2 regions of the Megamonas funiformis genome follow, and region 1 is predicted to be linked to the other one. Evidence: riboswitches for the same ligand, from Rfam matches in the RefSeq annotation. Region 1 holds a riboswitch; the other holds the start of a gene.
The links. Region 1 has a riboswitch for ZMP and ZTP ahead of GXM21_RS02940 (L-lactate MFS transporter). Riboswitches for the same ligand answer to the same signal wherever they lie in the genome.
Positions count from the first base shown of each region.

Region 2: linked by a shared signal. The riboswitch ahead of GXM21_RS12460 (phosphoribosylaminoimidazolecarboxamide formyltransferase) and the one ahead of GXM21_RS02940 (L-lactate MFS transporter) in region 1 are both predicted to bind ZMP and ZTP.

Region 1 is NZ_CP048627.1:603,342-606,771, forward strand. It holds gene GXM21_RS02930 (ATP-dependent DNA helicase) at 1-655, shown strand, start outside; gene GXM21_RS02935 (hypothetical protein) at 656-910, opposite strand; gene GXM21_RS02940 (L-lactate MFS transporter) at 1,058-2,299, opposite strand; ZMP/ZTP riboswitch at 2,387-2,472, opposite strand; gene GXM21_RS02945 (MFS transporter) at 2,679-3,430, shown strand, end outside.
Region 2 is NZ_CP048627.1:2,505,912-2,509,341, reverse strand. It holds gene GXM21_RS12470 (GntR family transcriptional regulator) at 1-104, shown strand, start outside; gene GXM21_RS12465 (hypothetical protein) at 136-435, opposite strand; gene GXM21_RS12460 (phosphoribosylaminoimidazolecarboxamide formyltransferase) at 660-1,835, opposite strand; ZMP/ZTP riboswitch at 1,877-1,955, opposite strand; gene pfkA (6-phosphofructokinase) at 2,105-3,073, shown strand; gene dhaL (dihydroxyacetone kinase subunit DhaL) at 3,144-3,430, opposite strand, start outside.

The DNA.
Region 1 (3,430 bases):
ATCAGAAGTGAAATATTCGCCATTTGCTTATGATAAACATGCAAAACTTTTTTATACAGATGATATTACAAGCCCTAGTAAAGATAGAGGAAAATTCATTGATGAAAGCATAGATTTAGTGAAAAAAATATTGGATATTTCTCAAGGAAAGGCTTTGATTTTGTTTACATCTAAAGCGGATATGAATGCTGTATATACAAGGCTAAAAGCTTTGAATTTAAATTATACTTTAATTAAACAAAATGAAATATCTTCACAACAACAATTAATTCATAAATTTAAGCAAGATGTAAGTTCTGTGTTACTAGGAACAGGAGTTTTTTGGGAAGGTATAAGCATAGAAGGTATAGCACTTTCGAATTTAATTATTTATAAATTGCCATTCCCACTGCCAGAACCAATCATCAATGAAAAATGTAAACGCAGTAAAAATCCTTTAGAGGAAGTATTGGTTCCAGAAATGATTATTAAATTAAAACAAGGTGTAGGTAGATTAATACGCAATAAAACAGATAAAGGCATAGTATCTATCATTGATTCACGTTTAGGTGATAAATCAAAGGCAAGTTATAAAGAAAAAGTATGGCAAGCTTTGCCGATAAAACAAAGAACAAATAGCTTAAAAGAATTACAAAGTTTTTATGATAATTTATGATTAATAAACAGGAAATTCATCATTATAAAGATAGATAATATCTAGTATAGGTGAATAAAAGCTTATATCTATCATATAGGGACCATTTTTATCTTTATCTAGAGTGCTATTTGTTGGAAGTCCATTGCTTAAATCAACTTTTTTAGAAAAATCTTCATAAAGCGTTTTATCGTATAATTTACTCTTTGATGATTTTTTTATTTCTTGTGTTATTGTAAAATTGGTAGATAAAAATTCATGGAAGAGCTCAGACATAATAAATTAACCTTTCTATAAAAAACATATATTTTTTATTAATGAGATTTAACTATATTGATAGTTAATATTATTTTAGCACATAAATAAAGCCTAGTAGTTAGTTTAATTTTAACTACTAGGCTTTATTTAGAGTGAGTTTTTTTCTTAAGCAATAGTTTTGCTTGAAATGAGTTTTTCTTTTTTAGTTGTTTTTATTTTTAATATTATAGCTATGATGAAGCTGATAATAAATAAAAATGCGAATACATAGAGGCAAAGTGCATAACTTTGAGTTGTTTCACGAATAAAGGATAATAAAAGTGGTCCTGCGATACCAGCCATGCCCCAAGCTGTGAGAATTCTGCCATGAATAGCGCTTAATTGTTTTGTGCCAAATAAATCGCTTAAATAAGCTGGCATACAAGAGAAGCCACCACCATAGCAAGAAACAATGATTAAAACTAATAATTGGAAGAAAAAGGCTTCAGTTGTATTAGCAAGTGCATAGAAAGCAAAAATTTCAATCAAGAAAAATAAAATATAAGTATTTCTACGACCGATATAATCGGAAACGCTAGACCAAGCGATACGACCAAAACCATTGATAAGTCCAATAACGCCAACCATGGAAGCAGCAGCAATTGGGCTCATATGAACTACTTCTTGAGCCATAGGAGAAGCTACAGCTAAAAGACCAATACCACAAGTAATATTAGTGAAGAATATCCACCAAAGTGCATAGAATTTCCAATCGCGAGTAGCTTCAGCTACGCTATATTGTTTTATTTCAACCACAGAATTAGAAGTTTTAACAGTTGTAGGTAAATATTTTTCTACGAATTCTTTTGGTGGAGGAGCGAGATATAAAGAAGAAGCTCCCATGATTAATATATAAGCACAGCCTAAAATGACGAAGTTAGTTACTAAGCCAAAATTGCTAACGAGAATTTGCATGATAGGGCCAGCAATTAAACTTGCAAAACCAAATCCCATGATAGCAAGACCTGTAGCAAATCCACGTCTTTTAGGGAAATATTTTACAAGAGTGGAAACAGGAGTGATATATCCAATACCAAGACCAATACCACCGATTACACCATAGCAGATGTAAAGTAAAATAAGGCTTTGTAGATGAAGAGCTAAAGCTGTACCAAACATACCAATACCAAAGAAGGCAGTGGCAGTAAGTCCACTAATACGAGGGCCATTTTTTTCAACAAATGTTCCTAAAAAACCAGCGGATAAACCTAAAAATAAAATTGCAATAGAAAATGTCCATGTAGTTTCTTGAAGACTAAAGCCCATTTGAGCCATGATTGGCTTAGTGAGTACGCTCCAAGCATAAACACTACCAATACAAATATGAATACCAATTGCGGATAATGCGATAAGCCATCTGTTTTTCATTATATAATCTTCCTTTCGTAAAAATAAAAAATTATAAAATACAAGAAAACTTATGCCTAAAAACAAAAAGACCATCTAGGCAAAAATTTTCTTTGCCCAGACGGTCGACTTTTCTATAGCAATGCGGTTCATGTGGTTAATTCCACTAAAATCCGTCAGTTCCACAGTGCTTATTCAATTGATAGCTTTATTATAACAAATATTTAATCTATGTCAAGAATAAAATTAATTTCATTTATAAATAGTCAATATAGTCAAAATCGTGATTTTTGTAGTTTAAATGATGAATAATGGTTGTAAATACTAGATTTTTTCCTTTGAATAAGTATAATTTATGTTTAAATAAATTTGTATTTTAGAGAAGGTGAAGATTATCTTGATGGCACAAAAAACATATAATACTATGGCTGTCTTAAGTTTAATTTTATTGAGTTTCATTTTAGGAACGAGTGAATTTATAATTGTGGGTATTTTACCTGATATAGCGAAAGACATAAATTGTTCGTTGACTATGGCGGGTAATTTAATTTCAGTTTTTGCTTTTGCTTATGCAATAGGCACACCGTTTATCACAGCAGCAGTTAGTGCTTATAACAGATATTATGTATTATTGATATTAGCAATATGTTTTATCTTAGGAAATTTTTTATGTGCTTTAGCGAGTAATTATTATATTTTAGTATTAGCCAGAATTATAACTGTGATAATTTCAGGAACAATATTATCTATTTCGATGACATTTGCTTCTGAAATAGCGACTGTTCAATATCAACCAAAAGTCATCAGTTGGATTTTTGCAGGTTTTAGTATAGCCTCTGTTTTTGGTGTGCCTATAGGTACGATTATTTGTCAAATATTTAGTTGGCAAATGACTTTTATATTATTATCTGTAGTTAGTATATGTATTTTATTGATGTTGTGGCATTATTTACCAAATGTGGGCAGTGGACAAAAAACAAATTTATGTAATCAATTTATTTTATTGAAAAGTATGCGTATAAATTATGGTATGCTTATTGTAATTTGTGGTGCTGCTGGAAGTTATGTATTTTATACATATCTGACACCGATTTTACAGCAATATATACAAATTCCTATTTCTATGACAAGTTTAGTATTGAGCTTATTTGG
Region 2 (3,430 bases), 620 kb from region 1:
CATATAATCAAAATGATATTCCATTTGAATATTCATTAGCATCTTATCGAGCAGATATGTATAAAATGAATGTAGATTTATATAAAGATAAGTATTATAAATAAAAAAATGGCACTAACATAGTTAGTGCCATTTTTATAATCCTGTCCCTATAGAAATAAGACGATAATAATCTTTTTCTTTAATAAGTTGCATATAATTTGATTTATTAATAATCCAATTATTTTCTTGTTTAGTCCCATTACCAGGCAACCAAAAATCGTCATCACCTGACTGAATAGAAAATACTACAGAATATATAGTTGGTTCATTAGGTACACTATATACAGAGATATCTTTATAATCAAAGATTTTACCATTAGCAAAAAGACTTTTATTTTTATGATAAGATAGTTCTTGTTTGACAATAGTATAAACAATTTCTTTATCAGTCATGTGGATAGTTTCTTTTATTGGTAATGTATCTGGATAAGATGTAATTGGTGAATGACTAGAATAATATAAATTTAGACTAATAAGTGTAAGTAAAATCAAATATATTTTTAATGAGTTTGTTTTTTTATATAATTTAAGAAAAAATATACAAAAAATACTTATTAAAATCAAAATACATATTGAATAAAAAAGATTAATATTCATTATAATTCTATTTATAGAAATTAATGATGGAATAAACGAATTCCAACGAATGCCATTGCCATATTGTATTTATCACAAGTTTCAATAACATTATCATCACGAATAGAACCACCGCTTTGAGCGACAAATTCTACGCCAGATTTATGAGCACGTTCAATGTTATCGCCGAATGGGAAGAATGCATCAGAGCCAAGAGCTACGCCTTTTACTTGAGCGAGCCAAGCATCTTTTTCTTCTTTAGTGAATACTGGAGGTTTTTCAGTGAATACGCGTTTCCAATCGTCGCCACCGAGTAAATCCATATATTCATCAGAGATATATACATCAATTGCATTATCGCGGTCTGGACGGCGAACATCTGGTTTAAATGGTAAGTTTAATACTTGAGGTGCTTGACGTAAATGCCAGATATCTGCTTTATTACCAGCAAGACGAGTGCAATGTACACGGGATTGCTGACCAGCACCGATACCGATAGCCTGTCCGTCTTTAGCATAGCATACGGAATTGGATTGAGTGTATTTCAATGTGATTAAAGCGATAAGTAAATCACGTTTTGCTTCATCTGTGATATTTTTATTTTTTGTAGGAATGTTATTGAATAATTCTTCAGTGATTTTAATATCATTGCGTTTTTGTTCAAAAGTAACGCCAAAAACTTCTTTTGTTTCAAGTTCAGGTGCTTTGTAATCAGGGTTCATCTGAATTACAAGATAGTTACCTTTACGTTTTGTTTTTAAGATTTCTAAAGCTTCAGCACTGTAAGATGGAGCAATAACACCATCGGATACTTCACGGGCTAAGAAACGAGCTGTAGCAGCATCACATTCATCGGAAAGTGCAGCAAAATCTCCATAAGAAGACATGCGGTCAGCACCACGAGCGCGAATATATGCTGTAGCCATAGGTGTGAGTTCGATACCTTCAACGAAATACATTTTTTTCAATGTTTCAGATAAAGGAACAGCAACAGCTGCACCAGCAGGGCTTACATGTTTAAAAGATGCAGCAGATGGAAGACCTGTAGCTTCTCTTAATTCACGAACTAATTGCCAACTGTTAAAGGCATCTAAAAGATTAATATAACCTGGACGTCCATTTAAAACTGTGAATGGTAAATCTTGTCCATCTTTCATAAAAACGCGAGCAGGTTTTTGATTAGGGTTACATCCGTATTTTAATTCCATAGAATTCATTTACGATATTCCTCCTGTAAAATAAATATAATACTATTAGATTTTGTTGCCCAGACGGTCGGCTGTATAAATCTGTGCTTCATGTGGTTAATTCCACTTCCGTCAGTTACACAGATTGTTAACTAAAATTTATCATTTTAGAGTATGAGTTGTCAAGCTAAGCAATAATATTTGGAGATTTTGTTTTTTTAGGGATTTTTACAAGGATATTAGTTATTATTTAGCGAATAAAATATATAAATGCTTTTAATTTTTGAGGAGGTTTTTTTATGTCAGTAGAAAATATTGCTGTATTGACAAGTGGTACAGATGCACCAGGAATGAATGCGGCTATTAGAGCTGTAGTGAGAACTGCGATTAATAATAACGTGCGTATATGGGGCGTTTATGATGGATATAGAGGCTTAGTTGATGATAATATGGAAGAATTAACTTCTATATCTGTAGCCGATATTATTCAGCGTGGTGGTACTTTCTTGGGTACAAGTTTTTGTAAGCGTTTCCGTACAAAAGAAGGTCGTCAATTAGCTTATGAAAATCTAAAAAAACATAATATTGATGCTTTGATTGTTATCGGTGGTGATGGTAGCTTACGTGGAGCAGAAGAATTTGAACGTGAAACAGGATTTTCTGTAATTGGTATTCCAGCTACTATTGAAAATGATATTTGGGGAACAGATTATGCTATTGGTACAGATACTGCTGTAAATACTATTTTACAGGCAATCAACGAAATTCGTGATACTGCAAAAGCACATCGTCGTACATTTATTATTGAAGTAATGGGCAATAAATGTGGTTGGCTTGCTACATATTCAGCCGTTGCTGGTGGCGGAAATATGGTTATAGTACCAGAAGAAGAATTTGATAAGGAAAAAATTATCAATAAAGTACAAAAATTACATGATGGTGGTAAATCTTATTTAGTAATTTTGGCTTCTGAAGGTACTGGCAATATGCAAGAGTTAGTAAAAGAATTAGAAGCTAGAACAGGAATTTCCACACGCTTGACTGTTTTAGGTTTAGTTCAACGTGGTGGTTCACCAACAGCTAATGACCGTGTATTTGCAAGTGTATTAGGCGAACAAGCAACACTTGCAGCTGTTTCTGGACTTCATAATATTGTTTTTGGTATGCAACGTGGAAATATTGTTTGCATTGATTTACGTGATGCAATCACTAATAAAAAAGAATACCCAGAAGATTTAAGACATTTAGCAGAAGTGATTTCTTTATAATAAGAAAAATAAGAAAGTCTAGAAATAACTTATATAAGTTATTTCTAGACTTTTTTTAGAAGAAAAGGTTTTAAAATGATTTAGCAATACCACGGAAAATATACATAACAGCAGTAGCTCCAGGATCTTGCTTGCCTATAGATTGTTCATTATAATAAGCAGCTCTACCATGAACAGATTTTAAAGTTTTTGTTTTTTCTACACCTTCTATTGATGCTTGATATGCAGCTTGTTGAGCTTCAGCTAATGTTTTATTTTCAGATAATGATTGTTCTAAGGCATTAATTGCTGGAGCTAAAGCATCTAGCATAGTTTTATCACCGATTTTACTACCACCACGTTGCATAACACCATCAA